Regions from separate parts of the Cupriavidus sp. UBA2010 genome, predicted to be linked through region 1. Evidence: predicted binding sites of a transcription regulator. Region 1 holds the regulator's gene; each other region holds the start of a gene.
What was found. Region 1 encodes FNR, which switches genes on or off when oxygen is low (the NO sensors DNR and NnrR bind a similar motif). Its sites were predicted from a motif close to TTGATNNNNATCAA; they were not measured.
Positions count from the first base shown of each region.

Region 2: B2246_RS12520 (universal stress protein) is a predicted target of FNR. The motif match lies at 2,117-2,130, and genes of this name have one in related genera.
Region 3: B2246_RS00870 (cation-transporting P-type ATPase) is a predicted target of FNR. The motif match lies at 2,440-2,453, and genes of this name have one in related genera.
Region 4: B2246_RS28405 (DASS family sodium-coupled anion symporter) is a predicted target of FNR. The motif match lies at 3,718-3,731, and genes of this name have one in related genera.

Region 1 covers NZ_DDCI01000012.1:121,029-129,019, reverse strand. The annotation lists gene nusA (transcription termination factor NusA) at 1-404, opposite strand, end outside; gene rimP (ribosome maturation factor RimP) at 401-889, opposite strand; gene rluB (23S rRNA pseudouridine(2605) synthase RluB) at 1,218-3,101, opposite strand; gene scpB (SMC-Scp complex subunit ScpB) at 3,130-4,038, opposite strand; gene B2246_RS07895 (sulfite exporter TauE/SafE family protein) at 4,590-5,357, opposite strand; gene fnr (fumarate/nitrate reduction transcriptional regulator Fnr) at 5,443-6,168, shown strand; gene B2246_RS07885 (hypothetical protein) at 6,252-6,497, opposite strand; gene B2246_RS07880 (membrane protein) at 6,494-6,730, opposite strand; gene ccoG (cytochrome c oxidase accessory protein CcoG) at 6,744-7,991, opposite strand, start outside.
Region 2 covers NZ_DDCI01000016.1:69,128-77,118, reverse strand. The annotation lists gene B2246_RS12525 (MBL fold metallo-hydrolase RNA specificity domain-containing protein) at 1-1,070, opposite strand, end outside; gene B2246_RS12520 (universal stress protein) at 1,211-2,035, opposite strand; gene B2246_RS12515 (helix-turn-helix domain-containing protein) at 2,436-3,209, shown strand; gene B2246_RS12510 (GlxA family transcriptional regulator) at 3,230-4,171, opposite strand; gene B2246_RS12505 (SDR family NAD(P)-dependent oxidoreductase) at 4,316-5,116, shown strand; gene B2246_RS12500 (FMN-binding negative transcriptional regulator) at 5,150-5,800, opposite strand; gene B2246_RS12495 (DUF58 domain-containing protein) at 6,058-7,062, opposite strand; gene B2246_RS12490 (AAA family ATPase) at 7,080-7,991, opposite strand, start outside.
Region 3 covers NZ_DDCI01000003.1:80,906-88,896, reverse strand. The annotation lists gene B2246_RS00890 (class I SAM-dependent methyltransferase) at 1-663, shown strand, start outside; gene rnhA (ribonuclease HI) at 682-1,119, shown strand; gene dnaQ (DNA polymerase III subunit epsilon) at 1,142-1,867, shown strand; tRNA gene B2246_RS00875 (tRNA-Val) at 1,992-2,066, shown strand; gene B2246_RS00870 (cation-transporting P-type ATPase) at 2,683-5,421, shown strand; gene B2246_RS00865 (universal stress protein) at 5,452-6,339, shown strand; gene bluB (5,6-dimethylbenzimidazole synthase) at 6,463-7,152, opposite strand; gene B2246_RS00855 (ParB-like protein) at 7,256-7,852, opposite strand.
Region 4 covers NZ_DDCI01000036.1:246,384-254,374, forward strand. The annotation lists gene B2246_RS28390 (formate dehydrogenase subunit delta) at 1-168, shown strand, start outside; gene B2246_RS28395 (transglycosylase domain-containing protein) at 178-873, opposite strand; gene B2246_RS28400 (Ldh family oxidoreductase) at 963-2,012, opposite strand; gene B2246_RS28405 (DASS family sodium-coupled anion symporter) at 2,074-3,597, opposite strand; gene B2246_RS28410 (tyrosine-protein phosphatase) at 3,933-4,697, shown strand; gene B2246_RS28415 (acetate/propionate family kinase) at 4,694-5,911, opposite strand; gene B2246_RS28420 (phosphate acetyltransferase) at 5,935-6,885, opposite strand; gene B2246_RS28425 (DUF3141 domain-containing protein) at 7,192-7,991, shown strand, end outside.

The DNA.
Region 1 (7,991 bases):
TCCAGATAATCATTCAGGATCTGCTCGCGCTCGGCGTCACGAATACGCTGCAGGATGACCTGCTTGGCCGCCTGCGCGCCGATACGGCCGAACTCGACCGACTCGATCTGCTCTTCGATGTAGTCGTCGAGCTGGATATCGGCATTCTGCTCACGTGCCTCGAACAGCAGGATCTGCTTGTCCGGCTCCTGCAGACCTTGTTCATCAGGAACGACGAGCCAGCGGCGGAACGTCTCGTGCTCACCGGATTCGCGGTCGATATGGACGCGAATATCCACGTCCTCCTCGAAACGTTTCTTGGTGGCAGAGGCGAGAGCCGCCTCCAGTGCACCGAAAACCACATCCTTGTCGACGTTCTTTTCGCGAGCTAGCGCATCGACGAGCAACAGAACTTCGCGGCTCATTGCTTGTTCCCTTTTCTTTGATTTCCCTTGAAGTCGATCACCGGCACCAAACGTGCGCGATCGACATCGGATATGGCGAATTCCAGCAGTGCCGGACCGTCCTTGCCTTCGAACTCCAGGCCGATCTTCTCGGCCCCAGCGTCTCCTGCGGGTTCACACAGGATGCCCACGAAATTCTTCTGGCCATTGACCGGCAGGCGCAGCGTAACCCTGACCTCAGCACCGGCAAAGCGAACGTAATCGGCCAACTTCTTCAGCGGCCGGTCCAGGCCTGGCGACGACACTTCGAGGCGCTCGTAATCAACGTTCTCCACAGTGAGCACGTGAGTGAGCTGGCGACTGACTTTCTCGCAATCCTCAATGACGATGCCAGTTTCAGGCTGATCGATGTAGACACGCAGAAGTCCGGCCGGGGCACGCTCAAGCTCAACCAACTCGTAGCCCATGCCGATAAGGGTGGTTTCGATCAAATCTGCCAGATGCACTGTAATCCCGAGTAGTGGCCTTCAATACTGTGGCAGACACCGGACAACGCAATACGCTCGGAATTGATGCTCGACGCGACCTGCAAACCGTCCTGCCTGCCCAATCATCCTGCCGGCCCGCCATGTGACGAAAACCAGCCGCAAGTACAAACGGGCGAACCAAAAAAAAATGGGCGCAATGCCCATCATTCGCCCATCCTCGCCGAGGATGATACTTTTGAATAGACTTTGATTATACGCGGATTATGTCCAAAAGGCAAAAGCCTCCGAGGTTCCGCTCCGGATCAGGGCGATTGCCGACCATTGCCGGCACCGCCCGATCCGTCAATCAACGCTGACCTCGGCCGCGCGGACGGCGACTACCGCCTCCCGCACCCTTGGCGGCCTTTGGCATCACATTTCCATTGACCTCGCCGCCGCCGCGACGCTGGCGATTGCCACCTGCGTTGCCCGCATTGCCAGCGTTTCCGGCCTTGCCACCCCGCCCGCCGCGACCACCACCGGCGCCGGGGCCTCGCAGGCCACCGCCCATCCCGCCGCCAAACTTGGTCGTGTGCGATGTCAGCGGCGCAGGGCCGGACGGAATGTATCCCATCGAGGTCTGCATCGGGTCAGGCTGCCCACGGCCCGCACCCCCGGCATTACCACCCCGGCCACCGCTCTTCTCGTAGCGCGGCAGACCATCCATGCCGGTGTGCATCGGCATGCCCGCCAGCGCTGCTTCTTCGCGCTGCTTGCGGCCGCCAACCTTCGTCACACCCTTGCCGCCGCTCTGGGCTTCCTTGGACGGCGCCTTCAGTCCAATGTTGGCCATCAGGCCGCGCACATCCGTCGGATCCAACTCTTGCCAGCGACCGCGCTTCAAGCCGCGCGGCAGCAGGAACTGACCATAACGCGTGCGGATCAGGCGCGACACGGTCAGACCAACGGCCTCGAACATGCGACGCACTTCGCGGTTACGGCCTTCGGTCAGCGCCACGTGATACCACTGGTTCACACCCTCGCCACCGCCATCGGCGATCCGCAGGAAGTTTGCCTCGCCATCATCGAGCTGAATGCCATGCAGCAGTCGCTGACGATCGGCTTCGGCCAGTTCGCCCAGCGTGCGCACTGCGTATTCGCGCTCCACGCCATAGCGCGGGTGCATGAAACGGTTCGCGATATCGCCCGACGTGGTGAAAATCAACAGCCCTTCGGTATTGAAGTCGAGGCGGCCGACCGCGACCCACTTGCCGTTCTTGATGCGCGGCAGGCTATCGAAAACGGTCGGACGGCCTTCCGGATCCGACTGGCTGACGATCTCGCCGGAAGGCTTGTGATAGAGCAGCACGCGTGGAGGCTTGGTCGTCACCTTGCGGTGAATCAGCTTGCCGTTCACGCGGACCTGGTCGGTCGGCAGAATACGCTGGCCGATGTGGGCAGGCAGACCATTGACCGACACACGCCCCTGCAGGATCAGCTCTTCCATCTCGCGGCGCGAGCCAAGTCCACCCTCCGCCAGGACTTTGTGCAGCTTGGGCGCGTCGTCGTCAGCGGACAGTTCGCGCACCGGCTTGGCCTTGGTGCGCGGCACGATCGTGTCTTCCTGATCGAACTGCTCGGAAATCACGAAGCGGAACAGATCCTCGCCACCGGCAGCAGGCTTCGCGCCGCCCTTGCCGGCTTGCCGACCGGGCTTGTCGCCCTGGCGCTGCTCGACACGCTGGTCGCCCCTGTCAGCACCCGGCTTGCCACCAGGCTGTTGACCCTTGCGCTGACCGCCCTTGTTACGGCGACCCGGCTGTTGCGAGGCTGGCTTGTTGTCGCCATCTACCAGCGCAGCCTTGCGTTGCGGCTGCTGACGGCGCTTGCGAGCCCCTTGCGCGGACTGATCCGATCGCGGCTGCGCGTCGCCACCTGCCTCCTCGGCACCGGCAACTGCTTGCGTATCGGCGGCCGGCGCCGGCTTGCGACGCCCGCGGCCACGCGCGGGGGCAGCGGCCGGCGAAGCATCGCCGCCTTCGCCAGACGACGAGGGCTCGGCATCGTCGCGCCCCGTTTCCCGGCCATCGCGGTCCTGCGCCGACTGGCGACGGGAAGCCACTAGATTGCGCAGGCCGCGGCGCAGCCCCTTGCGGCGGGGCGCGCCTTCGGCGCCGTTACCCTCGGGGGCAGCGCCGGTGTCGCCCGGCACGTCCGGCTGGCGGACGTCTTGCTCAGCGGAATCAGACAAAGTATTCACTATCGATGTTGCATGTTGTTCAGTTGGACACGCGCTCGTCGTCGTCCTCGGTCGCCAGCGGCATATCACCGTCGGGGGCCGGAACTGCGGCGTCTTCCTGCGAGGAAGACTCTGTGTCCACATGGAATCCGTTGGCCAGAGCCACCGGCGCGTCATCGTCTTGCCCATCACCCTCGGGCAACTGCGCGACGCTGTCGTTCTGTTCGTTTTCATTGCCGGCGGCATCGCTCGCGCCACCGGACAGATCTTCGGATTGCGGCTCGACCGACAACTGCTCAACTGCCGGCTCACCCGTCTCAGCCACTTCTACGGTGGCCTCCGAAAAGGCCTCCTCGTCACCAGCAGGCGGATTCGCCGTCGCGACCGCTTCGAAATCGATGGCCTGCTGATCCAGCAGAGCCGCCTGAGCCTGGGCCTGGGCATCCTCGAGCGGCGGCAACTCATCCAGCGAGCGCAGACCAAGATCATCCAGGAATGCCTTGGTCGTTGCATACAACGCGGGGCGACCAGGCACGTCCCGGTGACCGATGACTTCGATCCAGTCCCGGTCCTCAAGCTTCTTGACCACCTCCGTGCTGACCGTTACGCCCCGGATCTCTTCGATGTCACCGCGCGTCACCGGCTGGCGATACGCGATGATCGCTAGCGTTTCCATCACGGCACGCGAGTACTTCGGCGGCTTCTCCGGGTTGAGCCGATCAAGAAACTCGCGCATCTCGGGGCGGCTCTGGAACCGCCAGCCGCTGGCCAGGGCCACGAGCTCCACCCCGCGCTGCTGCCAGTCGTTGCGCAGCTCTTCGAGCAGAACCCGGATGGTGTCGGCACCGACGTCGTCGGCGAACAACCGTCGCAGATCACCAACGCGCAATGGCTCCTGCGCACAGATCAGCGCGGTCTCGAGGACGATCTTCGCCTCTTGGGTATTCATGTGATTGTGTGCAGCCTGTCTTTGCACCTGCTTCTGGACGAATCCTGAAGCACTGGAGATTGCAGATACAGCGAGGCCTGAGCCACCGCCATCTCATCGCGCAGCCAACTCGCAGCTTTTCGCAGCGGAGCCGTGCACCTCATTTTCTTTGCATCGAATTGCCGGGTCGTTCCGGCAGGAGATCGTCCGGGGCTGACAGACTACGCCAGTCAACGGACCTCTTGCGTCGCACCCTCTCCCTTTTGGGGTGGACATTCACCTGGACAATCAGATCGCCAAGGCGGCAAGAAACAATCGATATCGGCCCAGGCAACTTCGCCTGGCACCAGCGCCACCTCTCCACACAGCCCCATCGGACTTTGGAACCAGATCTTGTGAACCGGATGAACTGTGGGGACGATCCCGGCAAGCCAGACCTGCCCAGACCCCCTGGGCACACATCCCAGATCGGGAATGCAGCCCCGGCGACGCCACGAGCGCATCGGAGCGCGATACCGTGGTTTTCGCGATTGTATGGCATTCCAGCCCCGCCCTGCAACCAGCAAAAAAGTCTAGAACACGACGCAGAAGCCGTGATTGGCCAGCGTATCGGGCAGCCAGACGGCGCGTGCGACACCCAGCGCCCCAAAACCGATCACAACAAGCGCGGCGCCCACTCGAACGCCGGGGCGGCGCGACAGTTGCCGCAGGTAGCCCGACAAACCCGAGATCACCAGCAGGTTGGGCAGCGTCCCAATGCCAAAGGCCGCCATGACAAGTGCCCCAGATGGCGCATTTCCAGCCAACAAGGCCAGCGCAAGTGCGCCATACACCATACCACAGGGCACCAGCCCCCAGGCCAACCCCATCCCATAGCGCCGCATGATGGGCGCGTGCCGACGCAAGCGAAGCGGCATCTGCATGCCCAGCGACGCGACGCCCCGGACGACATACGAGGCAGCCCGCGCCGCCAGCCGTTCGAGCCATGCTGCACGCATGACGCGGCCCCGCAACAACCACACCCCGGTCAGAACCAGTAACAGGCTGCCCGCGCCATAGAGCCAGCGCTGCACTGGAAGGTAGTCCTGCTTCCAGACTGTCGCACCCACCGCTCCCATCAGCGCCCCAAGCAGCACATAGGTCGTGAGACGCCCGGCGTGCATGACCAGCAGTTCCAGCCACCAGTGAAATCGCGAGCGATGCACGAGGCTAACGACCGCAACAGCCCCCCCGGATTGCCGTTGCTCGACGGCAATGGCAATTCCTCCGCACATGGCGGCGCAATGCACGCCACCAAGCAACGCAAGTGTAAAGACACTGAAAAGCACACCAAATGGCAACTGTTCCTCGCTTCTGCGTCACATCACGCTGTAAAATGCCTGCATCGCGCCTCCATCGCAAGCGCATTCATGCGAGCACCATCAATTGCTTACCTCCATTCCCGTCACCGAGATGTCTCCGCGTTGCTCCACTTGCGCCATGGGCCAGCTTTGCCTTCCCGTGGGCATGTCGCAACAGGACCTCGCAAAGATGGACACGCTCGTACAGGAACGCGTTCGTGTTCACAAGGGCGAAACGCTCTATCGCATGGGCGAACCACTTACCGCAGTCTATGCGATCCGCTTTGGCACATTGAAGACCCACGTGACCATGGAGGACGGACGCACGCAAATCACCGGCTTCCATTTGCCCGGTGAGGTCGTCGGGCTCGACGGCCTCAGCGAGATGCAGCATGCGTCCGACGCCACCGCGCTCGAGGACACAGAGGTCTGCGTCGTGCGATTCGATGACCTGCAATCGCTGTCCGGCACGTTGCCTTCTCTCCAGCAGCAGTTCCTGAGGCTGATGAGCAAGGAAATCTCGCAAGACCAGATCATGCTGATCACTCTTGGCTCGATGCGTGCCGAAGAGCGCCTGGCAGCATTTCTCGTCAACATGTCGGAGCGCCTGTCGATGCGCGGCTACTCGTCGAGCGAGTTCGTGCTGCGGATGAGCCGCGAAGAAATCGGCAGCTACCTTGGCCTCAAGCTCGAAACCGTGAGTCGGCTCTTCTCGCGATTCGCCGAAGCCGGCCTGATCCAGATTCGCCAACGACACGTGAAACTCGTGGACATGGAAGGCATCAGGCAGGTCTATAGCCGAAACTGCTAACGGGCATCGTGGCCAGGAAAACGGCCGCATCGGGAGCTGATCTCCCGGTGCGGCCGTTTTGCTTTCTGCCAGCACTCGAGCCATTACTCGAGTTCGTCGGTCTCCTCGAGCTTGGTTGGCATGGTGTATAGCGTCAGTCCGCTGGACAACGCGCAAAACAACCACGCCACCAGGAAGCCAATCGTGTAGACCGCCTCACGAGACGCTTCCACCTGGTGCCCGAAGAACGTGAGATCGCCCGGATCAACGACCGAAAACACGGTGGCGGTGGCCGCTCCGCCCATCAGAAACGCCGGCCAAAGTACCCACATCAGCCAGCGGAGTCTCATGGGCGCCTCGCAGCCGGCGACGCTACATGCTCCGCCCCCGTTTTCTCCACGACCAGGCCATGACGCTCCACGCCGGAAACCGGCAAATCCGGATGCGTGTTGGCAAGCCAGATGGTCACGCCGCAGCCAATAATTGCGAGCAACGGACCGCTCATCAAAAGCCACGGCCACGGTTCCCTGTACCAGGGCTTGGACTGTTGGGATGTCATTGCGCTCTCCTTGTTTGCTGCCATTTCACCCTCAGCATCACAGATTGCGGGGAACAATGAAACTCGTGGATTGCCTGATATGCGCGTCTCGGCCGTCCTCGCCCTCCGCCGTCACGGTTACGTTGATCTTGTGCGTGCCTTCCTTGGCATCGTCGATCGGCACGCGAATGCGAATCGGCAACAACCGGTTGGACGTTGGCTGCATGGCCTCGGCGGACTTGTCATACTCGACCGTCAGTCCAGTCAGATCGTCGCCCTCAGCCTGCACGCGAATCCGCATCGGCGCTTCCGTGGTGTTGATCACCTGGAGCCGATAGACGTTCTCGATCCAGCGGCCCTCCACTTCCCGGCCCAGCGCGCCGCGATCCCGAATGATGTCGACCTTGATCGGCGACCGCATTGCCAGCGATGCGACGAAGCCCGCCGCCAGAACCAGCCAGATCAGCGTATAGATGATCGTGCGTGGTCGCAGCAGCCGTTTGCGCGCGTCGGATGTCGTCAGGGACTTGCGCATGGCGTTTTCCGACGTGTATCGGATCAGGCCGCGCGGGTACTCCATCTTGTCCATGACGAGATTGCACGCGTCGATACAGGCGCCACAACCGATGCACTCGTACTGGAGGCCATCACGAATATCGATACCGGTCGGACACACCTGCACGCAGATACTGCAATTCACGCAATCGCCAATACCAGCCGCATGGCGATCGGTCTTGCGGGAACGGCTACCACGCGGCTCCCCACGACCCACGTCATAGGTCACGACATAGGTATCGCGGTCGACCATCACGCTCTGGAAACGCGCATAGGGGCACATGTACTTGCACACCTGCTCGCGCATGAATCCGGCGTTGCCCCAGGTCGCAAATGCGTAGAACAGCATCCAGAAGCTCTGCCAGGGTCCTAGCGTGAAATGCAGGACCTCGCTACCAAGTTCCCGAATCGGTGCGAAATACCCGATAAACGTGAAGCCCGTCCACAGTGCGATCAGCACCCAGAGCACATGCTTGGTCGCCTTGATTCGCAGCTTGCGCAGGCTCCAGGGATCGCCGTCGAGTCGGATCCGCGCGATGCGATCCCCTTCGACATGTCGCTCGATCCACATGAATATCTCTGTGTAGACCGTCTGAGGACAGGCATAGCCGCAGAACAGGCGTCCCGCGATGGCGGTGAACAGAAATAGCGATAGCGCAGAAATGACCAGCAGCACAGCGAGATAGATCACATCCTGCGGCCACAGCACGAGACCGAAGATGTAGAACTTGCGCGCGCCGAGATCGAACAG
Region 2 (7,991 bases), on a different contig from region 1:
TGGAACCCCACCAGCAGGAAAGTGCTGCGTGGGTCCTGCCCGAACGATTCGAGGTGATGCACCACGCGCCCGCCCGTCAGCATTCCGCTACCAGCCAGGATGATCTTCGGCTGATCCACCCGGTTGATGCGGATCGACTCCTCCATGCTTCGGGTTGGAATCGCCACCGAACAGGCAGCCGCGCACGTTTCGGGGTCGATCCGCAGTTCGTCCGAGTGCTCGGAGAGAATCCGCGTGGCTTCGATGGCCATCGGGCTGTTCAGGTAGATGGGCACATCGGGAAAGCGCCGTCGCTGGCGCAGCCGGTAGAGGCAATACAGCAGCAACTGGGCACGCCCAACCGCAAAGACGGGAATGATCACGCTGCCGCCCCGGGCAACGGTCTTGCGAATGATATCGGCCAGCAGCTCGATGGGATCGCCTTCCGGATGCAGGCGGTCACCGTAAGTCGATTCCACTATAAGGTAATCCGCCGCGGTGGGTGGCTCCGGCGGCCGCATCAGCATGTCATCTTGCGGGCCGAGGTCGCCGGAGAACAGGATGCGCCGGCCCTTGGCATGGATCGTCACGCTGGACGAGCCAAGAATATGGCCCGCGCGATGAAACTCCGCTTCCACACCGCGTGCGATTGTCACCCGCTTGCTATAAGGCGCGGGCTTCAGATGCTCCAGCGCATGCATGGCATCCGCCACGGTATAGAGCGGCAGCGCCGGTTGATGACGCGAATACCCCTTGCGATTGGCATAGTTGGCGTCTTCTTCCGCCAGATGGGCGCTGTCCGGCAGCAGCAGGCCGCAAAGCTCCGCGGTTCCCGTCGTGCAGTGCACGCGCCCCTTGTAACCGCGCTTCACCAACAAGGGCAGATAGCCGCTGTGGTCGATATGCGCGTGTGTCAGCACCACGGCATCGAGACTGCCCGGGCTGATCGGAAAGCGATCCCAGTTACGCAGCCGCAGGGCCTTGTAGCCCTGAAACAGTCCGCAGTCGATCAGAACCCGCGCTTCTCCGGTGTCTAGCAGAAAGCGCGAACCGGTCACGGTGTCCGTTGCCCCAAGGAACTGGATGTGCATGGTCTGTGATGTTGGTGTTGGTGTTGGTGTTGGTGTTGGTGTTGGTGTTGGTGTGGGCGGCGTCAGCAGCGGTGTTGTCAGTATTGCCGTAGCCGTTCACTGGCTTTGAAACGATGGCAGAACAGCACGTATCACGCGCTTCAATGCGACATCAGCAGTGGCACCGGTGCGTTGCGCAGCAGCGTGCGCGTGGTTCCGCCCATGACGAGTTCGCCGAGCCGTGAGTGGCCGTAGCCGCCGCTCACCAGCAGATCGGCTGCCTCGTTGCGCGTCACGCGCATCAGGCTGTCGGCTGGCGATGCGCCCTCGTCGATACGCAGCGAAGCGCTGACGCCGTGATCGGCCAGCCAGCGCACGGCCTCGGCCGCGCCATGCTCGTTCGGCCCCGCGCCGCTGAGCACCACCTGCAGGATCACACGCGATGCCAAAGCCAGTAGCGGCAACGCATCCCTCATGGCGCGCGCAGCTTCGCGCCGGCCGTCCCAGGCCACCACGACGGTGCCGCCCGGCACCAGGCTGACGTCGGGGGGTATTACCAGAATCGGGCGGCCAGAGTTCAACAGCACATACTCGGCGGAAGTGGCCATCAGCGCCGGCGTATCGTGCGCCAGCGACGGTGGCGCCGGCAAAATCAGATCGCTGCTGACACCGCGCGAGGTCAACGCCCAGCCCGCCTCCTGCTCGACCACCACGTGTGAAATCTCGATGCCCCGCCCACGTCGCGCCACTGCCGCATCGAGCGCGGCGGCATCGGCCTGTTTCAGGTTGCGCAGCATGTCGGCGCGCATCTGCTGATAACGCGCGGTCTCCTCACCGGCGCTCCGGAATGGATCCAGCAAGGTGCCAGTAGCGGTCAGTCCGATGACGCGGGCGGTGAACAGCGACGCCAACGTCAGCGCGGCATCCAGACGCGCATCGCGCGCCGGATCAGCGGCAAGATCGACGAGAATGGTCTTGAAATCCATGGGGGCTCCAGGCAAGGGGGCGATCGGGCGGCAAGAATGGATACCGTCTTGTGCACTTTAATCGTCAAAGGTGCTCCGCGCTTGCCTCAAGTCAAATACATGACAGCCGGGAAACCAAACATTGTCGGTAGAAGCCGCGGCAATCAACCTCCTGAAGGAGGAGTCAGTCGAAGGCGAGCTACCTTGCCTCGGCTATCGGGAGCACCTGTGCTGCACGTAGGTAATGTCCGGCCCGTCAGGTTAACCTGACAAGCGCACTCCAGACCCTGACACAGGTATCAGCCGACGCTGATTTCAGCCTTTCCGATCACAAGGCATACTTCCGCGCAGATGGGGAGTTATTCAGATCAAAGAACCTTGATTTGGCGGTGAACGCCTGACGACCCCAGGGGAGAGCATCATGTATGAAGTGGTAGAGGGGTCGAGCGTCGAAGCAGGAATGGATGGGGAATGCACCGGACATGCGCACGCGCCGGGCACGGCGCGGCATTTCCAGGCGCGCTGCATGGATTGCGGCCTGCGCCGCCTCTGCATCGCATCGTCTCTCGAACCGGAGGAGCTTCCGCAACTGGAAGCCGTGGTCAGCCACTGGCGCATGGTGCATCGTGGCGAATACCTGTACCGCTCCGGCGACAAGTTCCAGAACCTCTACACCGTCCGCTCGGGATCGCTGAAGACCGTGGCCTCCCACGCCGGCGGCCATGAGCACGTGACCGGTTTCTTCCTGCCGGGAGAAACGGTCGGCCTTGGCGCGATTGGCGAAGGCGAGTATGACTGCGACGCGATCGCGCTCGAAGACAGTGCAGTCTGCGTGCTGCCGTTCTCACCGCTCGAAGGACTGTGCCGCGACGTCAAGAGCGTGCAACAACATTTCCATCGGATGCTGAGCCGCGAGATCCTGCGCGAGTCCAAGCAGATGATCCTGCTGTCGGGCATGACTTCGGAACAGCGTGTCGCGGCATTCCTGATCAACGTGTCGTGCCGCCTGCAGGAACGCGGCTATGCTTCGCGCGACTTCACGCTGCGCATGACCCGCGAGGAAATCGGCAGCTACCTCGGCATCAAGCTCGAAACGGTTAGCCGCACGTTCTCCCGGTTCCAGCGCGAAGGCCTGATCCGCGTGGATGGCAAGCGCATCGAACTGTTCGATATCGAGGCGCTCGCGGCCATCTGAGCCGCTGACACCGGCGCCCGCTACTCACGGGCCTCCCGCCGCACCGCCTGCGGCGGCACGCCGAACCCCCGCAGGAATGCCTCGCGCATATGGCGCCGGTCTCGAAAGCCGGCTTCCCGCGCCACGACTTCCAGCGGGTGGCGACTCTGTTCGATCATGAGTCGCGCCGCTTCCAATCTCAGATTCTCGATCGCCTTGGCCGGCGACTGCCCGGTCTCCGCGGTGAATACGCGGCTGAACTGGCGTGGGCTCAGATGCACCGTCTCCGCCAGTTCCTCCACCGTCAGTGCCTGGCTCAGATTCTTGCGCGCGTAATCCAGCGCATTCTGGATACGGTCGGATTTCGGCGCCATATCCAGTAGCTCCGAGTGCTGCGACTGTCCGCCCGAGCGCCGCTGGTGCATCACCAGCTTGTGGGCGACCGACCGCGCGATATCCGCGCCCAGATCCTTCTCGACCATCGCAAGCGCCAGATCCAGGCCGGCCGTCATGCCCGCCGACGTCCAGATCGCGCCATCGACGATGTAGATGCGATCGTCCTCCACCTTGATGTCCGGATGGAGCCGTTGCATGTCGCGCGCGAAGGCCCAGTGCGTGGTCGCGCGTCGGCCATCGAGCAGACCGGCTTCCGCCAGGATGAACGCCCCCGTGCAGATCGACGCCGTCCGGCGCGCACGCGGCACCGCCTTGCTCACGAACGCCAGTACCGGTGCGGGTGTTGGCTGCGCGACTGGGTCGCCAACGCCGGCCAGCACCCAGGTATCCACCGCCACGCGCGTGCTTGCCGCGTGCGTCTCTACCGTCATCCCCAGCGAAGAGACTACCGGCCCACCGTCGATCGAGAAATTCCTGATGCGGTAAAAGGGCTCGCCGGCCACAAGATTCGCGTACTCGAAGACGCTCTGCGTCGCCAGCGCCATCACCTGAAAACCGTCCGTCAGCAGGAAGCCGATGTTGTGCATGATTGGCCTCGTTGGAGCCATGTCCTAAAACATGACCATAATCGTCATTTCTGCCATGGTCAAGCCGCTTTACGATGCAATGGATGGATTCGACGCATCCCGATTTTCGGATCCCCATCGCAACGACATCGCAAGGAGAACACCATGACGCAAACCCATCTCGGCACGGCCCTGATTACCGGCGCATCCTCGGGCATCGGCGCCATCTACGCGGACCGCCTGGCACGCCGCGGCTATGACCTGATCCTCGTCGCCCGCAATCGCGACAAGCTCGATGCCCTGGCGCGGCGCATCACTGACGAGACGCAGCGCGTGGTCGAAGTCTTCCCGGCCGATCTCAACGACCGCCAATCGCTCGCGCGGGTGGAGGAAAAGCTGCGGCAGGACGCCAGCATCACGCTGCTGGTCAACAACGCAGGCGTCGGCACGCACACGCCGCTGCTCGACAGCGATGTCGATGCCATGAACCGGATGATCGACCTCAACGTCACCGCGCTGACGCGCCTGACCTATGCCGCCGTGCCGGGATTCGTCGCGCGCGGCCGTGGCGCGATCATCAACATTTCGTCGATCGTCGGCATCGCGCCCGAAATCCTGAACGGGGTGTATGGCGGCAGCAAGGCGTTCGTGCTGGCATTCAGCCAGTCGCTGCATCACGAACTCGCGGCCAAGGGGCTGCGCGTGCAGGCGGTACTGCCGGGGGCGACCGCCACGGACTTCTGGGAAACCGGTGGCCTGCCGATCGAACATCTCGACAAGGCGATCGTCATGCCGGCCGAAGCGATGGTCGATGCAGCACTGGTAGGCTTCGACCGCGGCGAGCTGGTGACGATTCCACCGCTGCACGCGATCGAGCAATGGAATGCATATGAAGGCGCGCGCCAGGCGATGGCGGGCCAGCTATCGACCAACACTCCGGCGCCCCGGTACGCGACGGGACGCTGAGAGGCGGAAGGTAAAGGGTGGGAGGCCCGGGAATTACTGGGTCTCGCCCCGCTCCTTGGCATCTGCGCGGGCCAGCATCGCTTCGCCGAGCATCGTGCTGCCCTGCTCGGCCAGCGCCGTGCCGGCGCCACGGATGTCGCGCACTTCCTTGTTCTGGCTCAGCTTCAACTTGCCTTCCAGGCGCGTGATCTCAATTTCGATGCCGACAATCGCCTTGAGCATCGTGTCGACAAAATCCGACGGGGCGTCGGACATCTTCCACGGCCTGGGTTGCGTGGCTTCGTGCGTGCGAGTCAGATGGGCTACCACACCGCGCACGAAGCGCTCATCGTCGCGAATCGTGATGCGACCGTGCGCGTGCACGACCATGTAGTTCCACGTGGGCACCTGCTTATGGGCCTCGTGCTTGCTCGGATACCAGTTCGGCGAGATATACGCATCAGCGGCACGGAAAATCACCAGTACCTCATCACCGTTCGCCACGTCCTGCCAGACCGGGTTGGCGCGGGCAACGTGAGCCTTCAGCATCCCATTCGGCCCTTGCGAGGGCTCGAGATGGAAGGGAATGTGGTTCGCATCCAGACCGTTCCTGCCATGCGTGACCAGCGTGCCAAACGGATACGCGGTCATCAACGCATGGAGAGCCTCGGGGCGCGATTCTTCGAAATGGGCAGGGACGTACATGAGCGTGCGGGGCGTGGGTGTGTTGGGTTCGGAATGCAAGCATTGTCATCGGAAACTGGAGCCGAGTGTAGCCGCAGTTTGCGGTTATCGCCCACACGCTGATGGAGAACTGTAGGCTCAGCGGCATCGAACCCACCGAACCAGAGGGTGATCAAGCGGTTGCTTGATTTTCGGCTGGGGTCCCCGCCAGTTGTGCTACGCGGTCATAAGGGCCAACTGAGAGTGCTTGGACTGCACATCCAGCCCGAAGCTGCGTCCTATGCCTTGCCGCGCCGCGGCGACGCATCGGCTGGATATCCCAGCAGCCGGCGCAGTTGCAGCGCCGTATCCTCGGCTGCCGATATCGGGAGCAGCGGCACGCCAATGCCGTTGTGCCACTCGACCAGCGACGCATTGTGATCGTCCGCGAAGCGGTGAATCGCGCTCCGGAGTGTCTCCCGGCCAAAGCCGAGTTCCACCTGCAGTTCACCGTCGCTGACCACGAGGTGACCGGAATCGGGCAGGTTCAGCAGGAACGGGTCATAGACCAGCACCGACAGCATGTCGTTGCGACGGCGCAGTTCGAGCATCAGGTCGCGGGTCTGCGCATCGTTGCCGCTGAAGTCGCTGATGACGATGACCAGATAGTCGCGACGGGCCAGTTGCAGCGCGTGCTGCAGCGCCGCGTTCAACTGGCTGGCGCCCTGGCTGGCCGGGGCGTCCGCGCGCAGCGCCTGATTGTGGCGCGCCAGTTCGCCAAGCAGGTGGAGCACGCCGTGCTGGCTGCGCTGCGGCGCCAGCGCGGTCACCTCCTTGTCGCCAAAGACGACGCCGCCCACGCGGTCCCCCTCCACCACCATTCGCCACGTGGCCAGCGCCGCCACCTCCGCCGCCGCCACCGATTTCATCGCGCGGCGGCTGCCGAAGAACATGTTGATGCGCTGATCCACCACCACCAGCGCCGGGCGCTCCTTTTCCTCGGCATAGACCCGCACGTGCGGCTTGCCGGTTCGCGCCGTCACGCGCCAGTCCATCGTCCGAACGTCGTCCCCGGGCAGGTAGGGGCGCAATTCCTCGAAGGCCAGCCCACGGCCCCGCACACGTGACCCATGGCGCCCCGACAGCAGGCTGTGCACGGGCTGGCGCGACAGAAAATGGAAGTCCCGCGCAGCAGCTTCGAGCGCGGCCAGCGATGCGGTGTCGACATTGACACCGGGCGTGGCGCTGGACGGGAGCGTCTTGTGCTGGGGCGAGCGGCCGAGTGCGGCGGTATCGGGTTTCATAACGAAGCCGGATGGCCTCAGGCCACCGCGACGCGCTGCACCAGGCGGTCGATGACCGCGTTGGCGCTAACCCCCGCCGCGTGGGCGTCGTACGAGAGGATCAGCCGGTGCCGGAACACGTCGTGCACCACCGCCTGCACGTCCTCGGGAGTGACGTAGTCGCGCCCACGCAGCCAGGCGATCGCCCGCGCTACCTTGTCGAGACCGATCGAACCACGGGGGCTCACGCCCACCTCGATCCAGCGTTTCAGATCGTCGTCGAGACGCGCGGGATCGCGCGTGGCCTGCACAAGCGCGACGATATAGCGCTCCACCGGCTCGCTCACCTTGATCTCGTGAATTTGCCGGCGCGCATCGAACACCGTAGCCGGGGACATGCGGGTTTCGCTGCGACCGGCACCACCCTGATGGGTGTCCGGTTCTTCCTCGGCACGCGCCAGCCGGATGATCTCCGCTTCGGCATCGGCCGCGGGGTAGTCGACGTTCACGTGCATCAGAAAGCGGTCCATCTGCGCTTCGGGCAGCGGATAAGTACCTTCCTGCTCGATCGGGTTCTGCGTGGCCATGACCAGGAACAGCCGTTCCAGCGGGTGCGTATTGCCGCCCACGGTGACCTGCCGCTCCTCCATGGCTTCGAGCAGCGCTGATTGCACCTTGGCCGGGGAACGGTTGACTTCGTCCGCCAGAATCAGGTTCGCGAACAGCGGGCCGGGCTGGAAGCGAAACTCGCCCTTGCCGCCTTCGCTGTAATAGATGTCCGAGCCCGTGATGTCGGCGGGCAGCAGGTCTGGCGTGAACTGCACGCGCGACAGCCGCGCGTCGAGATGCTTTGCCAGACTCTTGATGGCACGGGTCTTGGCCAGCCCCGGCAGGCCTTCCACCAGCAGGTGCCCGTCGGCAAGCAGTCCAAGCAACAACCGCTCGATCAT
Region 3 (7,991 bases), on a different contig from region 1:
GGCCTGCCCGCCATCGACACGTTGCGCGAGAACCGGATGCCGTTCTCGGCGCTGGCGCTGGACGGCCGCGCGGGCCCGCACGGGCCAAGGGAGACCCATCCCGATGCGCGGCAACTGCTGTGCCGGTTCGACGAACTGCCCTTCGACACGCAGAGCATCGACCTCGTCACGCTACCGCACGTCCTCGAATTCTCGGAAGACCCGCACGAAGTGCTGCGCGAAGTCTCGCGCGTGCTGATGCCCGAAGGGCGCGTGGTGGTGACATGCTTCAACCCGATGAGCCTGTGGGGCGCGCGGCAGGGCCTGAACCGCCTTGGCGCCATGCCCTTCCTGCCAAGTGACGCCCAAACCATCGGGTTCGTGCGAATCAAGGACTGGCTCAAGCTGCTCGGGTTCGAGATCATCCGGGGCCGCTTCGGCTGCTACTGCCCGCCCTATCGCACGGAACGCTGGCTGCAGCGCGCGGCATTCATGGAGAAGGCCGGCGACCGCTGGTGGCCGATCTTCGGCGCGGTCTATATGATCTCGGCGGTCAAGCGCGTCAAGAATATCCGCCTGGTGGGCCCGGCCTGGAAAACACCCAAGTCGGCGCTGAAGCCAGTAGCGGCTCCGGTTGCCACGCCCACGGGCACGCACGGCAAGACCCCCGGCCAAGACAGCTAGGACCATCACCTTATATCCATGCAAGAAGTCACGATTTACTCCGACGGAGCCTGCAAGGGCAATCCCGGCCCCGGCGGCTGGGGCGCCGTGCTCGTCGCCGGCGGCCACGAGAAAGAACTGTTCGGCGGCGAAAGCCCCACCACCAACAACCGCATGGAGCTGATGGCGGTCATCGAGGCGCTGCGCGCGCTCAAGCGCCCATGCATCGTCAATATCTATACGGACTCGCAGTACGTGCAGAAAGGCATCAGCGAGTGGATTCACGGCTGGAAGGCGCGCGGCTGGAAGACAGCGGACAAGAAGCCGGTCAAGAACGCCGACCTCTGGCAGGTACTGGATGAAGCCCAGAAACCTCATCAGATCACGTGGCACTGGGTGCGTGGTCACAACGGGCACCCCGGCAACGAGCGCGCGGATGCGCTGGCCAATCGGGGGGTGGCATCGATCAATACCTGAGCCGTCGTTTACAATCCTGCCCATGCGACAAATCGTCCTCGATACCGAAACCACCGGCCTCAATCACGCAACAGGCGACCGCCTGATCGAAATCGGCTGTGTGGAACTGGTGAATCGCCGCCTGACAGGCCGCCACCTCCACTTCTACGTTAATCCAGAGCGCGACATCCATGAGGATGCCATCGCCGTGCACGGGATCACGCTCGATTTCCTGGCCGACAAACCCAAGTTCGCCGAGATCGTCAACGAGGTCCGTGACTTCGTGCAGGACGCCGAACTGATCATCCACAACGCGCCCTTCGACCTTGGCTTCCTGGATATGGAATTCCAGCGCCTGGACCTGCCGCCGTTCCGCCAGCACGCCAGCAGCGTGATCGATACGCTGCGTGAAGCCCGCCAGATGTTCCCGGGCAAGCGCAACTCGCTGGATGCGCTGTGCGACCGACTGGGCGTCAGCAACTCCCATCGCACGCTGCACGGCGCACTGCTCGATGCCGAACTGCTCGCCGAGGTCTACCTGGCGATGACGCGCGGCCAGAACTCACTGGTCATCGACATGCTCGACGGCGCCGCCACGGATGGCGAGACGCGTAGCACCGCCGACCTGTCCGCCATGACGCTGCCCGTGCTATTGGCCTCCGAGGAAGAAATCTCGGCGCACATGGGTGTGCTCAAGGAACTCGACAAGGCAAGTGGCGGCAAGACGGTCTGGCAGGATGCCTCCCCTGCCGAAGCCGCCACTCAGTAGGGCCCGGCGCCTCCCGAGGGATTTCGAAGAAAATTCGAAAAAGGGCTTTACAAGATACCGGCCCATCGGCATAATCTCGTTTCTCCACTGCACGACATCAGCAGCAACGATGACGAAGCAGCATGGGTGGTTAGCTCAGCGGTAGAGCACTGCCTTCACACGGCAGGGGTCACAGGTTCAATCCCTGTACCACCCACCAAAATTTGTGGCTTGCAACGCCTAACGTTGCCGTGAACCCGGATCGCTGACGAGCTTTCCGGGTTTTTTGTTGTCTGTCGATGACCGACGGTATTCGCCGTCCTTCACGGATCACGACACTGGGCCCATCGAACGCCTATCGACAACGTCGACGCCCTACCCGCCCTCTCGACCAGCCGATCATGGCTGGTGATTCTTGTCGTTTCGGCAAGTACATACCTTGCGACGCTGCCGCTTGATCATCCCGGATGAGGCTCACCGACTCGCGCCAAGCCTGCAGGTGTCGCGCGCCCCTGGCGGATTGACAGCTCCGAATGCCCCGCTGAACGGTGGCACTGCTCTGCCCCAACTTGCCAAGGAGTGTCTTAATCACTTTGATGGAGATCATCCCCCTCAAGCGCCAAGCGATGTTGAAATAGAGATGTGCAGTGCCTTCCAAGGTGTTGTCATCGGGGCGTGATCGAAGCAAGCTAGTATCTGATACGCCCTTTCTCCGTCAGGCCGTCGCCGTGTCGCAGGCTCCCCAGAAGATGCCTGCGGCTTGACCAGGCGATGCGCGCCTCCGATCGAAACGCGAAACCGGCCCGCCCGGTTGCAGAAAAAGGCCCCGACTCCACATGACTGGTCCTCCTGCCAGCCACGACACCGAAAACCAATCGCCACCCATCTGGCACACGCTCACCGACACACAGGTCGGGCAGGCCCTGCAGACCAGCGCAGCCGGTCTGAGCGCAGCCGAAGCCTCCCGTCGACTGGACGAGTACGGTCCCAACCGTCTCGCGCCACCCAAGCGCCGCGGCCCGCTGATGCGGCTGCTGCTGCAGTTCCACAACATCCTCCTCTACATCATTCTCGGCTCGTCGATCGTCTCGGCGATTCTCGGTCACTGGGTCGATGCGGCCGTGCTGCTCGTGGCGGTCGTGATCAATGCCGTCATCGGGTTCATCCAGGAAGGCAAGGCCGAAGCCGCCATCGATGCCATCCGCGCCATGCTCGCCCCGCTTGCATTCGTGATTCGCGATGGCCAGCGGCACGAAATCGCCGCTGCGGATCTCGTGCCGGGCGATGTGGTCGCGCTGGCTTCGGGGGACCGGGTGCCCGCCGATCTGCGCCTGACCTCGGTCAAAGAACTGCGGGTCGAGGAGGCCGCGCTCACCGGCGAATCGCTGCCCGTGGAAAAGAATGTCGCGCCCGTAGCGGAAGACGCGCCGCTGGGCGATCGCTTCGACATGGCGTACTCCGGCACGCTGGTGGTCTACGGCCAGGCGACCGGCATCGTGGTCGCAACGGGTAGCACCACGGAACTGGGCAGGATCAATGAGATGCTCAGCAGCATCGAAAGCCTGTCGACACCGTTGGTACGGCAGATCGATCGTTTCGGACGCGGTCTGGCGGTAGCCATCCTGTTGCTCTCCACCGTGGTGTTCGTGGCTGGCATCCTCTGGCGTGGCCACTCCGCAGCAGACATGTTCATGATGGCCGTGGCGCTGGCAGCCTCCGCCATCCCCGAAGGGCTACCGGCGATCATGACCGTCACGCTTGCGCTCGGCGTGCAGCGCATGGCCCGGCGCCATGCCATCGTGCGGCGCCTGCCGGCGGTGGAGACGCTGGGATCGGTGACAGTGATCTGCTCCGACAAGACCGGCACACTGACGCGCAACGAGATGACCGTGCAGCGCATGGTCTGCGCGGGCCATGTATTCGATGTCGGGGGCGTCGGTTATTCGCCGGTGGGAGACTTCAGCATCGACGGGCACGTCGTCGATCCCATGAGTTGCGCGCCGTTGGCCATGGCCTTGCGCGCCGGCGTACTCTGCAACGACGCCAACATGCGCAATGACGACGGCATGTGGCATGTCGAGGGCGACCCGACCGAAGGTGCATTGCTGGTGGCTGGCGCCAAGGCGGGCGTGGAGCAGCAGAATCCGGAATCCGGCTGGCATCGGCTCGATTCCATCCCCTTCGAATCCGAGCACCGCTTCATGGCCACCTACCACCACGATGCCAATCATGCGCCGTGGATCCTGGTAAAGGGTGCGCCCGAGCGCATCCTCGACATGTGCGCGCGGCAGTGGAATCTCGATGGGGAGCACCGGCTGGACGTGGACTACTGGCGCCGCATGGCGACCGACACCGCAGCGCAGGGCCTTCGCCTGCTCGCCCTGGCCTGCAAGCGCGCGGCGCCCGCGGGCGACAAGCTCGCGTTCACGGATGTAGAAACCGGCTACACGATGCTGGCGCTGGTCGGCATCATCGATCCCCCGCGCGAGGAAGCCATCCGTGCCGTCAACGAGTGCCACCACGCTGGCATCCGGGTCAAGATGATTACCGGCGACCACGTCGAAACGGCACGCGCGATCGGCGCGCAACTGGCGATCGGCGTCGGCAAGCCCGCCTTGACCGGCAGCGAGGTGGCATTGATGGACGATGCCGCACTGCGCCGGGTGGCGATGGAAGTGGACGTATTCGCGCGCGCCAGCCCAGAGCACAAGCTGCGCCTGGTCAGCGCGCTTCAGGACGGTGGCCAGGTCGTGTCGATGACCGGAGACGGCGTCAACGACGCGCCCGCGCTCAAGCGGGCCGACGTTGGCGTCGCGATGGGGCTCAAGGGCACCGAGGCGGCCAAGGAGGCTTCCGACGTGGTGCTCGCCGACGACAACTTCGCGTCGATCGCCCACGCGGTGCGCGAGGGTCGCGCGGTCTACGACAACCTGAAGAAGTTCATCCTCTTCATGTTGCCGACGAACGGCGGCGAGGCGCTGATCGTGATCGCCGCGATCCTGTTCGACCTGCCATTGCCCGTCACCCCTGCCCAGGTACTCTGGATCAACATGGTCACGTCCAGCACGCTGGGACTGGCGCTCGCCTTCGAGCCCGCCGAGGCCGGCATCATGGCGAAGCCACCGCGCCCGGTTGGAGAAACGCTGCTGTCGGGCTTCTTTGTCTGGCGCGTAACGATGGTATCCATCCTGATGATGGCGGGGGCGCTCAGTCTGTTCCTGTGGGAGCTATCCGACGGCACCAGCCTGGAAACCGCGCGCACGATGGCTGTCAACGCAGTGGTGGCCGCCGAGATGTTCTACTTGCTCAACAGTCGGCATATCCTGAAGACCGTGCTCAACCGCGAGGGGCTGTTCGGCAACCCGTATGTGCTGCTGGCCATTGCCGCCTGCGTGCCGCTGCAGCTAGCCTACACGCACCTGCCACTGATGCAGGCAGTGTTTGATTCCACCGACCTGTCCGCGCTGGAGTGGTGCAAGGTGATCGGCGCCGGCCTGCTGGTGTTCTGCGTCGCCGAACTCGAAAAGATCCTGATCCGACGCAAACCGGCTGGTAAGCGTCTGGCTGCCGATTGAACCTGCCATTGAACGATTAGCGAGATGCCCATGACGACTCTCCCCGCCACCTCCCCGCCCGCAAGCCTGATGCTGGCCACCGACCTGAGCCCACGCTGCGATCGCGCCCTGGACCGTGCAGCGGGACTGGCCCAGGCATGGAAGGCCGAACTGATCGTGGCCCATGTGCTCGACCCCGCCGCGCACCCGGACCAGGCACTGGCCTGGGCTGCCGATACCGGCGGTGACGGCGATGCCCTGCATATCGCCCGCCGACAGATCGATCGTGACCTGGCCGGACTCCCCGTACGTGCCGAGGTGCGAATCATGAAGTCCCGGGATATCTCGGAGACGATCCGCAACATGGCAACCGTTTCCGGCGTCGGCCTGGTGGTCACCGGCGTTGCGCGGTATGAGCTGCTTGGCCGGTTCCTGCTCGGCTCTAGCGTCGAGCGCCTGGCGCGCACGCTCGCGCAGCCGTTGCTGATAGTGCGGAATCGCCCGCACGCGCCCTACCGCCGGATTGTTGTGGCCACCGACTTCTCCGAAGCCTCGCGCAATGCGCTGCTGACGGCGGCGCAGCTTTTTCCGGGATGCGAACTGACGGTTTTTCATGCCTACCTGCCGCCTTTCGCGGGGCTGACCGACACGCAACCGCAGCCTGCCTCCGCGCAAGCGCAGGAGCGAGCGCAGTACGACGCGTTTATCGCCGCCACCGCCTTGCCCGCAGGAACGCGCGTCACACCGCTGATCGTGCGTGGTGGGTTGGAATTGCACCTGACCCAGCACGTCCGCCAGCACGATGTCGACCTGGTGGTGATGGGCGCGCAGGGTCGCGATGCCCTGACTGGCGCGTTGCTGGGCAGCACTGCCGCAAAACTGCTCGACTGCCTGCCCTGCGACTCAATGGTCGTGCCCCGGCCGCGCTCGGTGGGTTGAAGGTATCGGGGAACAAGGCAACCCGGCCAGACGTAGCGTCAGCAACATCGATGTCCGCGACGTTCTCACGGTCGGGAGCCTTTGCGGTAGCCACGCCATGCCGCAAGCGGTCGCCTCCCGCTGTCAGTCGCCTCCGACCTGCTCCCCGCCACCAGAACCAGAGGCAGGCGGCAGGTCCGGGGATGCCCACAACATTTCCTGCAGCGGGCGGCGCTGCCGCCAGCCAATCTGCTCGAGCATCGGCTTTTCATAGAATGCCGGCACGGGCCCCAGGCACAGCAGCCCGAACGGCGTGGCGCCTTCGGGAAGCTGAAGTTCGCGTGCCAGCGCTTCGGGGTCGAACATCGAGACCCAGCCCAGCCCCAGGTTTTCGGCGCGAGCCGCCAGCCAGAGATTCTGCACGGCGCACGCGGCGGACGCCCACGCCATCTCACGCGGCATGCTGCGCCGTCCGAATACAGTACCGTCATCCGGCGCCAGCACCACAGCCAGCAGTTCAGCGCAATCGCGAATACCCTCCACCTTGATCCGCAGGAATTCCGCGGCCCGTTCCCCCAGGGCCTGCGCCGTGGCCTGTCGCTCGGCCTCCACGAATGGAATCAGGCGTTCGCGCCAGGATGGTGTGCTCAGGCGCATGAAACGCCACGGCTGCATCAGGCCCACTGAGGGCGCCTGGTGCGCAGCATCCAGCAGCCGTTCCAACTGCTCATCGCCAAGCAACGGCCCGGGCGTGAAATGACGGCAATCGCGCCGCAACGCCATGATGCGGTAGAGCGCTTCGCGCTCGGAAGCTTCTACGTGCGGGCCTGACATGCTTTTTCTTCCTTGTTGTCGATGTCCGCGTCATCCCGAAACGGAATGCAACGCCTGGACGCCCGACAAATACCAAACAGCAGCGGCAAGCGCAAGTCGCAGGTTACTTCGACTGGAACCCCGGCAGGCCCGACGCCCATTTGCTGGCGGCCAGCACCTTCGCGCATTTGACGGCGGCCTGGAAGTCGGCCTTCAGGTCCTCGACGGCGATGTGGCGACGAAAGAAATCGGCCCAGACGAACTCGGCGAAGGCCGTAGGCGTCTTCTGATACCCACCGGCATCGCGCACGTAGCCGGCCAGCGACCGGTACGGATCGTCGATCAGTTTTTCCAGATGGGACGGGATCAGGGTGTAGCAGTGGCGCACCCCGTTCTCGTCCAGCGGATGCACCCACTGGTTCTTGTCCATCTCCCCCCAGAAATCGCCTGGCGCGCTGGTGGAGAGATCGGCCTCCACCATAAAGAAGCCGGACGTAAGGCCCGCCTCCAGCGCAGCCCGGCCAAGGTGATGGTGATCGGTGATGTAGAGCTTGCCTCCGGGGCCTTCGACGGCCGGAATCGGATGCGCCTCCATGAACGCCTGCTGATCCTTGGGCTTCAGCGAGGCCAGGTGCGTCTTCTTGTCCTGCACTTCGATCATGCCCACTGTCAGTTGGGTGGGATGCAGATCGTGGATCAGTGATTCTCGGATCTTCGGCACGGCGGTCGCCCTCCTGGCACATGGTTCGATCCAGGGCCGCAATCCGAAGCGAGAAAGCCGCGCCTCGCAACGTACGTCTCATAAAGAAAGCGGCCCTGGTTCCCGCAAGTATAGGAAACCAGGGCCGTCCCTCCGCTCG
Region 4 (7,991 bases), on a different contig from region 1:
GCGCTGGGTGATATCGCCAGCCATCTGAAGCGGTTCTGGGAGCCACGCATGCGGCGCGCGCTGCTGGCCCATATCGACACGACGGGCGGGGAAGGGCTCGATCCGATCGTGCAGGCTGCCGTGGCGCGTCATCGCGACAAGGTGGCGGTGGCGCAGGCGGCCGCGTGACGCGCGAGCCTATTTCAGCCGCAGTGGTTCTAGCAGTGCGGCATCGTACTGGGCGCGCGTGATGCGGCCCAGTTCCAGCATCCGCAGCAGGATGTAGGCTTGGCGCTGGCGAGCGCGGCGCGGATTGACCACCGGGTTGTTGGCGGATGGCGCCTTGGGCAGCCCGGCCAGCATCGCGCATTCGGCCAGCGTGAGCCGGTCGACCGGTTTGCCGAAGTAGGTCTCGGCAGCCTCACCGAAGCCATACGCGCCCTGGCCAAGGTAGATCTTGTTCAGGTAGATCTCCAGGATTTCATCCTTGCTCAGTGCGTTTTCGATCCGGTACGCCAGCAGGATTTCGTAGAGCTTGCGCGTGTAGGTCTTCTGGCGCGACAGATAGAAGTTACGCGCCACCTGCATCGTGATCGTCGACGCGCCTTGCGAGAGGTCGTCGGAGAGATTGGCGATGCCGGCGCGCATCGCGCCCACATAGTCCACGCCGTCATGCAGGTAGAAGCGGTCGTCTTCGATGGCGACCACGGCCTCGGGCAAGTTGTGCGGGAAATCCGCGATCTTCACGTAGCCGGGCGAATCGCGAAATGCCGTCAGCGCGTCGAGGGACGGCAATTGCCGATTCGCCATCACGATGACGAAGGCCAGCAGCAGGGCGCCACCGATGGTGGCGAGCAGAACGAATTTGACGAGGGCGGACCAGAGACGTTGCATGGCGCGTATTGTGCCATTGGCGGCTATCGCGTCTGGGAAATCTCTGATGCTCTCCTGTCTCCGGTCCGTGCGAAGCGTGCTTCAACGGCCTACGCCGCCGGCATATCCACCCCCAGATCCCCCGCCAACGCTGCCAGATGGCTCCAGATCTTCGGATTGATCTCCAGATGCGTTGCCGCGGCGGCGCGATGCATGGCCTCGTACTCGCCCGGATACTGCACCTGGTCGAAGCCCGGCGCAGGCGGCGTGTCGTGCAAGTAGCGCACGAAGGCCTCTACCTCGTCCCGTTCCCAGTTGATGCCGAGATCGAGCTCGGGATTCAGCAGCACCGCGAACAGGTTGTTCGTGGCCACGCCGCCGCGCGGGTTGTCCGGCTGGATCGTGCCACCGCCGGACAACACCCCAGCCAGCAGTTCCGCCACCACGCCGAGACCGTAGCCCTTGTGGGCGCCAAACGGCAGCAGCGATCCCGGTTGATCATCGAACATGACCCCCGCATCGGTAGTCGGGTTGCCTTCGGCGTCGATGATGCTGTTCTCCGGCGCGGGCTCGCCTTTCTCCGCCAGCACGCGTGCCTTGTTGATGGCGATGGCGCTGGTGGCGATATCGACGACCAGCGGCGGTCGCCCGTTCGGCATCGGCCCGGCAAAGCAAAGCGGATTAGTGGTGAGCCGTGGCACGCGGCCGCCGAAGGGCGCGACCACGGGCGGGCGGTTGATCACGTTGGTGAAGCTCAACAGCACGAAGCCCGCATGGGCCACCATCTCGCCATAGTGGCCCATACGGCCAAGGTGGTGTGATTTGCGCAGTGTCACGATGCAGTGACCATGCTGGCGCACACGTTCGATGGCACGCGTCATCACGGTCTTGCCGACGTGCTGGCCAAAGCCGCCGTTACCGTCGAACACCATCAGCATGTCGCGGTCGAGCACGCACGCGGCGCGGCCGGTGGGATTCACGTTGCCACTCTCGATGGCACGGCGGTAGTTCGGCAGGATCGACAGGCCGTGGCTGACGTAGCCGCTGCGATCGGCTTCCACCAGGTGCTCGGCCACGTCATCGGCGATATCGGCGGGCACACCCTGCGCCGCCAGGATACTGCGCGCGAACTGCCGCGCGCTGTCTAGGGTAATTTTCATCATCGTTGGGGGCGAAGGTTTGGGGGCGCTTGTGTCAGCGGCGAGATTGCATGTTTTCCGGTCAGATCCAGCCAAGCCAGCGCCAGTACGTCGACGCGAACAGCAGCATTAGCAGATACCCAATGATCGTGGTCGGGATGCCGATGCGTGCGAACTGTCGCCCGTTGAAGGTATCGGTCCCCAGGCAGACCATGTTCTGCGGCGCGTTGATGGGAAGGATGAAGCCGAAGCTGACCGTGAAGCCGAGCAGCATCGTCATGCCGACCTTGTTCATGTCACCGGGTATGGTTTGCAGTACCGAGATCAGGATCGGCAGCATCGCGGAGGTCAGCGCCGTGGCGCTGGCAAAGCCGAGGTGGATCAGGATCAGGAATGCCGCCAGCACGGCAAAGACCAGCAGCGTGCCGTGATTGGCCAGGCCGGAATGCGTGACGACGAACTTGCCGAGCCATTGACCGGCCTGCGTTGTCAACAGCGCGGTGCCCAGACTGATACCGACGCCGAACACGATCAGCGTGCCCCAGGGCGTACGTTGCTGCATCGTCTTCCAGTCCATCACGCCGATGCGCGGCAACATCAGGATTACCAGGCCGACGAACGTGATCGACGCCGTATCGAACTTGTGCAGCTTGCCCTCGGTGGCCCAGAACAGCAGCAGGCCGATGGCGACGGCAGCCAGGCGCTTCTGTGGGCCGGTCATCGGACCCAGCGCGGCCAGCTCACGCTGCACGGCTTCCTTGCCGCCCGCAATCGCGTCGGTTTCAGGCGGTAGCAGCCAGCGCACGAGGAAGTACAGCACGATCGACATCGCGATGGCCCAGGGGGCGCCGGCAATCAGCCATTGCAGCCAGGTCACGCGTTCGCCGAGCAGCTTGTCCATGAAGCCCGCGGTCAGCAGGTTCTGTGCGGCGGCGGTCTGGATACCGACGTTCCAGACGCTGGTGGCCTGGGCGACCATGATCATGATGCCGGCTGCGATGTTCGACTTCTTGTCGACGCCGAATGCGGCGATTACGCCCATCATGATCGGCACGGTACATGCGCTGCGCGCGGTGGCGCTCGGCACCACCAGGCTGAGCAGGATCGTGACGGCGATCGTGCCGATCAGGATGCGCCGGGTACTGGTGCCGATGGCCGACAAGGTGACCAGCGCGATGCGCCGGTCCAGTCCGGTCACGGTCATGGCCGCCGAGATGAACAGCGCGGCGGCGACGAGGGCCAGCGCGGTGTTCGAGAAGCCCGCCAGGGCCATGCCGAGTGCGCGCGACGTGCCGTATAGCGTGTTGGGGTCATTGACCATCGGCGAGAAGCCGATCAGGCCTGCCATCAGCGACGTGATCATGATGGCGCTGGTCTCGTAGGTCACCGCTTCGGTAATCCACACCACGACCGCGAATGCCAGGATGGCCAGCATGCGCTGACCGGCCACAGGCAGGTCGGCCGGCATCGGAATCAGGAGCACCGCGATCAGCACGATCACGGCGGCATATAGACCCCAGTGGATGTTGAGCTTGGGCGCGGCCGGGATGGCCGTCGCGGCGGTGGGGGCGCCGGGGGCGGCAGGAGGTACTTGTGATTCAGGCATCGTGGAATCCCCATGTTGGATCAGCCTGTCGGTCGCGTCGTATCGCAGGATCGCCGCGGCCGACATGGGCTCATTATGTGAAGCCAAGGCCGATGTGCCAAGGTGCCGATGACGGCGCAATTGCTGGATATCAACTCACTGCGATGTCAGGCTTCGATGCCGGCAATGGGGCCTTGTGCGGATCGAGTGAGTGTGATTGCGCGTGGATGGGCGTATGAGCGGCACGGAAGCATGAAGCCGTACGTGGCACCTGTCCTTCGATGCGGCGATCTGAAATAATTGAAGTCGATGTTGAACGTTTTTGGAAGGCGTGCATGACGGCACGCGGATGTGAAATGACCAACAATATGAATCACGACGCACGCCCTTCCTTGGGGCTGGAAACGATCCCCAATGCGCGTGACCTTGGCGGACTGGCCGGTTTGTCCGGCCGTCGCGTCAGGTCGGGCAAGCTCTATCGCAGCGCGAATCCCGCGCTGGCCTCGGCCGCCGATCTCGATCGCCTGCATTCGCTCGATCTGGATATCGTCGTCGATTTCCGGTCTCCGGGCGAGAAGTCGCCTGCCGAGGCCGCTTTCGGCGAGCGCTTTCACTGGCTCGCGGTGCCGGTGCTGGAGGGCAGCATGGCGATGGATGTGCTGGTGCCGCGCCTGCGTGCAAGCACGCCCACGCAGATGCGCGACTTCATGCTCGATGTGTACCGCGATTTTCCGGTGCGCTACCGCGAGGCGTTCGGCGCGTTCCTGCGCCATGCCGAGGCCGGCCGCACGCTGTTCTATCACTGCACCGCAGGCAAGGACCGCACAGGCTTTGCGTCGTTGCTGTTGCTATCGGCGCTTGGCGTGTCGCAGGACGAGATCGTCGCCAATTACCTCGAATCCAATCACTGGAATCGTCGCCTCAACGAAGATGTGCTGGCGCGCGTGGCCCCGATCGGGGTCGACGCGGACGTCATCACGCCGTTGCTCGAAGTGCGGCCCGAGTACCTGGAAGCATCGATGGATGCGATTGCGCAGGCCTACGGCAGTGTGGAGCAATTTCTTGCCGATGACCTGCGCATCGATGTGGGGCAACTACGCGGGCACTACCTCGAAGATTAGCCGCCGTTTAGCAGGATCTTCGCGGTCGAGAGAGCGATCATGCCTTCCTCGTCCGTCTGCAGCGCCAGCACCGGCACGCGGCTTGTGTCGCTGCTGATGCGTTGGCAGTTGTCGCCATTGGCCGCGGCATCCAGCGAGATGCCGAAGAGATCGGTGAGGTGCGCGCAGACGCGTGCGCGCACGTCCGGCGAGTTGGCGCCGATACCAGCCGTGAAGACCAGTCCATCCAGGCCACCCAGCGTGACGGCGAGCTTGCCGATTTCCTGTGCGGCGCGATAGGCGTAGAAGTCCACGGCCAGCTTCGCGCGCGGCGTATCGCTGGCCAGCAGCGCGCGCATGTCGCTGCTGACGCCGGAGATACCCTTCAGGCCCGATTGCCCATAGAGCATCGTCTGGATTGCGTCGGGCGTCATCCCTTGCGCCGCCAGCCACAGCACCGCACCGGGGTCGATCGTGCCGCAGCGCGTGCCCATCGGCATGCCGTCCAGCGCCGTGAGGCCCATGGTCGATTCCACGCTCTTGCCGCCGCGCATCGCGCACAGGCTCGCGCCGTTACCGAAGTGGGCAACGATCACGCGGCCCTCGGCCAGGTCGGGCGCCACCTGCTTGAGCCGGCGCGCGATATACGCGTAGGACAGCCCATGAAAGCCGAAACGCCGGATGCCCTGCTCGTAGTACTTGTAGGGCAGCGCCATCAACTGGGCCATCGGATCGTGCCCGGCGTGGAACGCGGTGTCGAAGCACGCTACCTGCAACAGGCCGGGCGCGGCGGCCCGCACCGCGCGGATCGCCGTCAGGTTGTGCGGCTGGTGCAGCGGCGCAAGTGGTACCAGCGCATCGAGCCTGGCGATCACGTTGTCGTCGATGCGCACGGCGTCGGCAAAGTCCATCCCGCCATGCACCACGCGATGGCCGATTGCTACCGGTGGCGTATCGCGCAGGCCTTCCTGCAGCCTGGCCTGGATCAGGCGGAACGCCGCATCGTGATCGGGCACCTGCTCCACGGGAAAGCGCTCGTCGGCGACGACGGTGCCATCGGCCAGGCGCCCCTCGATATGCGGCGCCACGCCGATACCTTCGATCTGGCCGTGCGCAAGCTGCGCGGGCAGGACTTCGACGTCCTCGTGGGCAGCCTCCGGCACGGAGAAGATGGAAATCTTGACGCTCGATGAGCCGGCGTTGACGACGAGGATGACAGGGTGAGCAGTGGTCACGCGGCGAATCTCCTTAAGTGGCTTCAGACCTTGACGGCTGCCTCGGTGGCAACACGGCGTGCATGGGCGATGAGCACGGCGATCGCGCAACTACCAATGCGCGCGCGCACGCTGTCGGCGCGGCTGGTCAGGATGATCGGCACGCGCGCGCCAAGTACGATGCCAGCCGCTTCCGCACCGGCCAGGAACGTGAGCTGCTTGGCGAGCATGTTGCCGGCTTCGAGGTCCGGCACGAGCAGGATATCGGGGTCGCCGGCCACTTCGGAGTGGATGCCCTTGGTTTCGGCCGCGGCCTTGCTGATGGCGTTGTCGAACGCCAGCGGGCCATCGAGCAGGCCGCCTTCGATCTGCCCGCGCAGGCTCATCATGCACAGCGCGGCGGCGTCGATCGTCGACGGGATCTTGTCCGTCACCGTTTCCACGGCCGAGAGAATCGCCACCTTGGGGCGCTCGACGCCGAGAATGCGCACGAGGTCGATCGCGTTGCGCACGATGTCGGCCTTCTCATTCAGCGTGGGGAAGATGTTGACCGCGGCGTCCGTGATGAACAGCGGCTTGTGATAGGTCGGCACGTCCATCGCGAAGACATGCGAAAGGCGCCGTTCCGTGCGCAAACCGCTGGTGCTGCGCGTCACGGCGTGCAGCAACTCATCGGTATGAAGGCTGCCCTTCATTAGCAGTTCGGCGCGGCCCGAGCGCACGGCTTCCACGGCGGCTTCGGCCGAAGCATGGCTGTGAGCTGTATCGATGATCGGCGTATCGCCGAGGGGCAGGCCGTGCTCCTCCGCCACTTGCCGGATGCGCCACTCCGGGCCAACCAGCAGTGGAGTAATCAGGCCAAGCCGTGCCGCTTCCAGTGCGCCATCGAGCGATGACTGGTCGCACGGATGCGCTACGGCGGTGGGGATGGGGGGCAGCCCCTCGCAACGCGCGAGCAGCTGGGCGTACTTGTCGGTGGACGATGTAATCGGCATAGGCAGCGTTCCCTGGAACCAAACGGTTTTGGAGGGCAGGCATCCTGGGGGCCACGGATGCTGCATTGCGCAAACGTCTTGCGGCAAAGTATATGCCAATGTTCCAACTGCTACGATGACACGCATATGTCATGGGTGGCCGATATGTTCGGAGTGGCGCTTCGGCCAATTGCCATGGCGCCGCGACACTGGTAGATTTTCGGTGTTGCATCGCAGCAAGCACACCGGCGCTGATCTATCGACCATCCGGACGACACGTCTTGCCGCGACACCCTGACTCCGCCTATCCAGACTGGGAGAAACGGAATGACCGCACGTCAACCGACCGCTGTCACATCGACAGCGGAGGCACCCTCACCGGCCGCGACCGCGCTCGCCGGGTTTCTTCCACCAGTTCCGCCTACCGCCATTGCGCATGCCGCATGGGAGTACGGCATCGATGCCTGGCAACGCTCGATCCTGTTCCTCGACATCCTTCGGCAGCGCGGCAATGAAACCGCGGAGCACGAGCGCGGTGGCATGCCGCCAGTGCTGGTGTTCGACTACGAGGTACTGATCGACGGCCGCGATTTGCCGACGCCGGTCAACTACGCGCTGGTTCGCATCGTGCCACCTGAAGGACAACCGACGGACCCGGCCAAGCGGCCGTTCGTGGTGATGGACCCCCGCGCGGGGCATGGTCCCGGCATCGGCGGGTTCAAGTCCGACAGCGAGATTGGCAACGCCCTGCGCGGTGGGCATCCGTGTTACTTCATCACGTTCTTCCGCGATCCTTGCCCGGGGCAGACGATCGAGGACGTCGCGCGTACCGAAGGCCTGTTCCTGCAGGCGGTCGCCGAGCGCCACCCCGATGCGCCCGGCAAGCCATTCGTCGTTGGCAACTGTCAGGCGGGCTGGGCGCTGTTGATGCTGGCGGCTGCCGCGCCGGAAGTCACCGGCCCGATCCTGCTGGCTGGCGCGCCCGTGGCGTACTGGTCTGGGGTGCGTGGCAAGAATCCGATGCGGTACTCGGGTGGCCTGCTTGGTGGCACCTGGCTGGCATCGCTGGCGGCGGATCTGGGCAATGGCCGCTTCGACGGCGCCTGGCTCGTACAGAACTTCGAGAA